2 linked regions of the Chlorobaculum parvum NCIB 8327 genome follow. The main gene of each other region encodes a partner of the protein of the gene in region 2 in a complex. Links are inferred from orthologs where the notes say so. Each region holds a gene or a part of one and is shown on either strand. Other genes may lie near its edges.

What was found.
Region 1: the proteins of dnaG (region 2) and dnaB are in contact, whole or in part, in a crystal structure (PDB 2R6A), measured with the Geobacillus stearothermophilus proteins. The link is inferred for Chlorobaculum parvum NCIB 8327 from one-to-one orthologs. Residues at the interface, in WP_049624496.1 of Geobacillus stearothermophilus: Lys456, Leu457, Leu458, Pro459, Ala460, Asn463, Ala464, Leu467, Leu535, Leu536, Ile537, Ala538, Gln544, Glu545, Asp548, Tyr549, His552; in WP_033016901.1 of Geobacillus stearothermophilus: Ser13, Glu15, Ala16, Gln18, Glu91, Leu92, Asp94, Ala95, Val96, Pro97, Thr98, Ala99, Ala100, Asn101, Tyr104, Tyr105, Ile108.

The regions. Positions count from the first base shown.
Region 1 is NC_011027.1:2,008,364-2,011,570, reverse strand. The notes cover bases 233-3,207. They hold dnaB (replicative DNA helicase), read right to left. Parts: upstream 2,504-3,207; coding sequence 962-2,503; downstream 233-961. Other genes in these bases: coaBC (bifunctional phosphopantothenoylcysteine decarboxylase/phosphopantothenate--cysteine ligase CoaBC), read right to left, coding at 3,191-3,207; CPAR_RS09260 (uracil-DNA glycosylase), read right to left, coding at 2,545-3,168; ptsP (phosphoenolpyruvate--protein phosphotransferase), read right to left, coding at 233-950. Also shown: more of ptsP, read right to left, coding at 1-232. UniProt on the Escherichia coli protein: The main replicative DNA helicase, it participates in initiation and elongation during chromosome replication. Travels ahead of the DNA replisome, separating dsDNA into templates for DNA synthesis.
Region 2 is NC_011027.1:1,657,346-1,660,448, reverse strand. The notes cover bases 152-3,022. They hold dnaG (DNA primase), read right to left. Parts: upstream 2,594-3,022; coding sequence 710-2,593; downstream 152-709. Other genes in these bases: CPAR_RS07685 (MotA/TolQ/ExbB proton channel family protein), read left to right, coding at 2,937-3,022; CPAR_RS07695 (DUF2971 domain-containing protein), read left to right, coding at 152-595. Also shown: more of CPAR_RS07695, read left to right, coding at 1-151; more of CPAR_RS07685, read left to right, coding at 3,023-3,103. UniProt on the Escherichia coli protein: RNA polymerase that catalyzes the synthesis of short RNA molecules used as primers for DNA polymerase during DNA replication.

The sequences.
Region 1 (3,207 bases), 350 kb from region 2 along the record:
CCGGTTGGTTCTAGGTGTTCGATCTCCTCCTTGAAGTCGATGTTTGAGCAGACCGTGATCCGCATGCCGCAGCGCGTGAATGCGTTTTGATGCGCCAGCGCCGAATCGTCGGCTTCCCGACGGATTACGTCCTCCCGCTTTTGCTGGTACTCGCCGATGGTCTGCTCACTTGGCTCGGTGATGATCACCCCCTCCGTGCCGTCAAGAATGACGGGCATTCCCGAACCGATCTTCTGCGAGAAGTTGCCGAGACCGGCCACCATCGGAATGTTGAGCGACTTGCAGATCAGGGCGACGTGCGAAGTTTTGCCGCCGGTGTCGGTGGCGAACCCTTTGACGTTGCTGCGGCTGAGCAGAATGATGTCTGCTGGCGAGAGGTGGTGTGAGACCACGATGGTGCCTTCGGGCACCCAGGAGTGCAGTTTCCGGATGTGCAGGTTCCGGATGATCCGCTCCTTGATGTCGTGCAGGTCGGCGGCCCGTTCGCGGAAAATCTGGTCGTCGGAGTGGATGAAGTTGCCGAGGTACTGCTCGAACTCCTGCTCGATGACCAGATGTGCCGGTTTCAGCTCTTCGCGGATGCGGCGGGTGATGTTTTCGATCAGCACCGGATCGTTGAGCAGCATGATCTGCGCCTGGAACAGGTCGGAATAGAGCTTGCCGATTTTGCGGGTGGTGACCCTCTCGATCTTTTTCAGCTCCTTTTCCGAGCGGTTCAGGGCGGCCTGAAAGCGCTCGATCTCTTCCTCGATGTTGCTCTCGTTCAGTTCAGCGATTTCATGATCGATGATCTCCTGAACGAACTCGTGGGCCTCGCCGATCGCGAAACCTTTCGAACTGCCGATGCCGGTGTAGCGGCGTTCCTTTGCTGCCGGGCCGAATTGATGGCCGGGGGTTTCACTGGCGTCCGGCACATCGCCGGAGGGGTTCGGTGCTTTTTTGTAAACCATAGACGGAAGAGCTAAAACGGTGCGGTATCCGTGTTGTTGAGATAGCTGTCGTCAATCGGCGGCGGCTCGGGCAGGGATGGCGGCTCCGGAAAGCTCGCTGCCGCAGGGCGTGGCGCTTCGACCTGATGCTGTTCAGGTTCGCTGGCCGTGATGTAGCTGTTGGCCGTCGACTGGAAACGTCCATAATTTTTCAGGAACAGCAGCCTGATGGTGCCGATCGGGCCGTTACGCTGCTTGCCGATCACCACTTCGGTGATGTCTTTGGTCGACGAGCCGTCCTCGAAGTTCTTGATGCCGTACATCTCCGGCCTCGACAGGAACATCACCATGTCAGCGTCCTGCTCGATCGAGCCGGATTCGCGAAGGTCACTGAGCTGCGGTCGCCGGTCGCCGGAGCGCTGTTCGACGGAGCGGTTGAGCTGCGCGAGCGCGATGACCGGAATATTTAGCTCCTTGGCTAACGCTTTGAGCGAACGCGAAATCTGGGCGATCTCCTGCTCGCGGTTCGACCGGCCGTCCCTGACTGGAGTGACGAGCTGGAGGTAATCGACCACCACCATGCCGATACCGTGCTCCTGCTTCATGCGGCGGGTCTTGGCGGTCAGCTCCATGATCGAGATGCCCGGCGTGTCGTCGATGAATAGCTTGGCATCGGCCAGGGCGTCCATGCTGTTGATGATCTTGTTCATCATCTCGGGTGAAATCTGGCCTCGGCGCACGAGCTGGGACTCGACGTAGGCCTCGGCGCACATCAGCCTGACGGCAAGCTGGATCTCGGCCATTTCAAGGCTGAAGAAGAGCACCGGCGTGTTGAAGTTCACCGCGGCGTTGCGAGCAAGGGCGAGGGAGAATGCCGTTTTACCGGCCGACGGGCGTGCGGCGATGATAATCATGTCCGACGGCTGGAACCCGGCGGTGTATTCATCCAGCTCCGAAAAGCCCGAGCCGATGCCGGTGACCGAGGAGTGGGAGGAGCCGAGATTCTCGATCATCCTGGTCGCGGTCTTGAGCAGCTCCTTGATGCTGGTGGCCTTCTTCTTGATGCCCGCCTGCGAGATGTTGAAGAACTGCTGCGAGGCGTTCTCGACCAGGTCGAAGATGTCCATCGAGGTGTTGTAGGCCGCGCTCGAAATGTGCGAAGAAATCGAAATCAGCCGCCGGTAGAGGAACTTCTCCTTCACCAGCCGGGCGTAGTACTCGATGTTGGCCGAGCTGATCACCTTGCCGGAAAGCTCGCCGAGGTAGGGGCGGCCTCCCACGTTCTCCAGCTCGCCGACGCGCGAAAGCTCCTCGCTGACCGTGATGAGGTCGATGCCCTGCCGCTTCTGGTAAAGCGTGAGCATCGCCTTGTAGATGATCTGGTGACGCTTTTCGTAAAAGACCGATTCACCGTTGTCGCCGAAAATCTGGATGACCTGTTCGATCGGGTCGTCTTCAAGCAGGATGCAGGCAAGCACCTCCTGTTCGACCTCGATCGAGTAGGGGGGCACCCGACTCTCTTTGCTGAAGTCGATGTCACGGCTTAAATCTACTTGTGCTTCGCGCGGCTTCATTCCTCTTGTTTTCCTCGTCGTATCATGGTTTCCATATGCGGTCAGCTGTTCGGGCAGACCTTGTCGTAATGCGCCCGGAGCAGTTGCACATCCTCCCAGCAAAGGCGCTTCCAGTTTGGATTCCTGAGCAGCGCGGCCGGGTGGTAGGTCACAAAACAGTCGAATCCGTTCCATCGGATCAGCTTGCCCCGCATGGCGCTCATCGAGAGCGTGTTCTCAAGAATGGTGTTTGCCGCTACCCGACCCAAAAGGAGAATGATGTTCGGCTTGATGATTTCAAGCTGCTGCATTAGCCAGGGCTTGCAGCACTCGATTTCGTCACCGAGCGGATTGCGGTTTTGCGGCGGTCGGCACTTGATGATGTTGCCGATATAGACGTCACTGCGTTCGAAGCCGATAGCGAGCAGAATTTTGTCGAGCAACTGACCCGACCGGCCCACGAAGGGGCGCCCCTGCGCGTCCTCATCCGCTCCGGGAGCCTCTCCTATAACGAAAACCCGCGCTTTGGGATTCCCTTCGCCGAACACCACGCTGTTGCGCGTTTCAGCGAGCCTGCATTTCCGGCATTCCTGAACGACTTTGCCGAGCGAGCCGAGATCGAGGGCCGGGACTGCTTGCTGTTTCGGTTGTTCCGGAACGGGATCGAAAAGCGATTCCTGCGTCATGATGGTTTTTCGGAAATTTCGATTATCGGGGCAGAAGCA
Region 2 (3,103 bases):
TGAATTAGGTCGATTATCTATGTGGAGAGTTTTTGGTGGTCAGTCAAATCATGTTGCTATAGTTCTTCGAATTCCAGCCCTATCAGTCGTTTCACAAGCTTTGGGTATATCCTTTAATCCTGTTTTGTATGCTGAAAAAGATCAGTATTATTATGAGCTTGATGAGGTAATCAAAAATGTTAAAAATAATGAGTTCTTTCTCAAGAGGCTAAGTCCAGATCTTGTTGTAAATGCAATAGTTTCAATGATTCTGGTTAATGTTTTCTGTATTAAACATAAGGGATTTCAAGAAGAGCGTGAGTGGCGTTGTATTTATTTGCCAGAATGCGGTTTGCCAGAATTTTCTTCTCAATTAATTGAGTCAGGTGAGGATGAAATAGCGGGTTTTTCACAGAAAATATGCAAGATGCCTCTGGATTCTGCTATTCATCCTATGCTTTCTGCTATTGATTTTTGTAAAATGTTTGACAGCTTAATCATTGGTCCTTCGGAATGCCCTGATAGTATGTATGAGGCTTTTTGTCGGGAATTAACAAATATTGGTGTTTTGGAAGCAGAGTCGAAAGTAAGGGTTTCTGGTATTCCTGTTAGATGATTGAGTACCCGATTGCTGGCTTTATGGAATGCCTCATATTGCTCTGTTGCTTTCGTTAATAGATGTTGGATAAGAAATATTTATTAGAAGCTCTCGAATCGAATAGATAAAGTTTTATTCTCCCAGAATCCCTCTGATCGACTCGTCAACCTCCTGCTCCATTTCGCGGAGCTGGTTGTTGATGTCGTGGAGTTGCGCGAAAAGCTTTTTCTCTTCCGGCTTTTCAGATGTGCTGTTGAGGCGGTTGAGAATGTCCTGCTTCTGGCGTTGCAGCGGTTCGAGTACGATGGTTTTGACTGCGACGAGGAAGTGAGAAAGGCAGCGGCGGGCGTGCTGGGCGGCTTCCTGCGGGGAGGGGAGGTTGGTTTCGCTGACCGGAAGTCGGAAGAGGATGTCGAGCGCGATGTTGCGTGCTTCTTCCAGGCCGAGGGAGCTGATTTCCGAGGTGATGTCGATGTGGCCTTCTTTGTCGTCCATCTCGCGGAAGCGTTCGACCAGATGCGTAAAGATTGCTCGTGCAGCAGGGTGTTCAAGCGTGAACATCGATTCGTGCGAAGCGGCGAAATCGAGCACTTCGTTGCCGTAGAAGGTGCTTTCGAGCAGCGCTTCGAGAAAGGTGCGCTCGGCCACAGAGATCGGGCGATTATCGGCCTTCACTTCGGGCGAGCTTTTCTGCTGGCTTGGCCCCCGTGATTCGTAGCGAGGCGCACGATCATCGTTGCTGGAGGCCATCACCTTGCGGAGCGTCTGGCGGCTGAGGTCAAGCTTTTTCGACAGCTCTTCGAGGTATAACTCCTTTTGGACGGGGTCGGCGATCAAGGCGATGCTTTTGGTCATGGCCGAGATCGCTTTGGAGGCGGTATCAGGGTTTTCCATGAGCCCGGCGTCGCGATAACAGCGGAGCTGGAAATCCTGGAATGAGCTTTTCTCACTTTCGAGCTCTTCGAGAAACGCCTCCTTGCCATAGTTTCTGATGAAGCTGTCGGGGTCGTCGCCACCGGGCAGGAGGACTACCCACGGGGTAAGCCCCTCGGAGAGCAGGATGTCGATGCCGGCAAGCATCGACTTTTTGCCCGCGTTGTCGCCGTCGTACAGAAAAAGAACGCGCGAGGTGTAGCGCTTGAGAATTTTTGCCTGGTAGCGGGTGAGTGCCGTGCCCGAGGAGGCCACCGTGTTGGTGACTCCGGCCTGGTGCATGGCGATCACGTCCATGTAGCCTTCCACGAGAATTGCCGTCTCCTGCTTGCGGATGTCGTTTTTGGCGGCGTGCATTCCGTAGAGCAGTTTCGACTTTTCGAAAATGGCGCTCTCCGGCGAGTTGATGTACTTCGGTGTCTGCGGATCGTTCGAGAGCGTCCGGCCGCCGAAGCCGGCCACCTGTCCGCCGACAGTCAGAATCGGAAAGATGATCCGGTTGCGGAAGGTGTCGTATAGACTGTTGCGCTCCCGGTGGCGCGTCACGAGGCCGAGGGCGGTGAGCTGCTCGACCGGAATGTTGTCACGCCGGGCAGCGTCGAGCAGGAACTCCCACGCTTCGGGTGCAAAGCCGAGGCCGAATTTGCGGATCGTGCTCGCTTCCAGTCCACGCTTGCCGACGAGATAGGCATACGCCGCCCTGCCTGCATCGCTCTCCAGAGTTTGGTGAAACAACCGGGCTGCCCAGCGGAGCGTTTCATGCTGGTTGCTTTCCTGTTTGTCTTCCTGTTGCGCTTTCTGCAGCTGGTATTTGCTGGTGTCCACTCCGGCGCGCTTGGCCAGCATCTCGACCGCTTCGGGGAAAGTCACCTTCTCCATCTCCATGATGAAGGTGAAGACGTTGCCTCCCTTGCCGCTCGAAAAGCATTTGTAGATCTGCTTGTCGGGCGAAACGATGAAGGAGGGGGTTTTCTCCTGCGTGAAGGGGGAGAGGGCCTTGAAGTGGCGGCCTGACGGATTGAGCCTGACATAATCCGACACTATGTCAACAATGTCCGAACTCTGTCGGACTTCATCAATCATGCGTTGGGGGATCATGGGCGACTTTTCTTCCGGGTGACTTGGTTTGCGGTGTTATGATAGTCCTAAAATACATAAATCACAATCCGTTCTTCCCGGTTTTAAACAGGACGTTTTCTGAATTTTTTTTTGCCTGAACGCCATATTCCCACCTTCTTCTTCACTTTAGTCGTTGTCGGGAAAGTGCTTTGTTACTACATTATCACAGTGGTAACTCGTTTGTATTGAAGATGGCTTGATCCGCGGGGGCTGACCTGCCTGCCGATGAGTTGCCTGGTACTGTTTTTGAACAAAGGGGGGAATTTCCCATGAATTCCGATAACTCCAACCTTTCAATTTGTACGCTATGAAGCAGGGTTTTTTTACGGCGATTCTGATTGTGGTGACCTACTCGGTTTCTCTCGGATTCTATGTCTGGATGGGCACGACGCCACCGGATTCGATGTTCCACGCGCTCTGGAAGGGTGGGCCGATTGTGTCGGTGCTCATGGCGCTTATCCTGATGGTGATTGC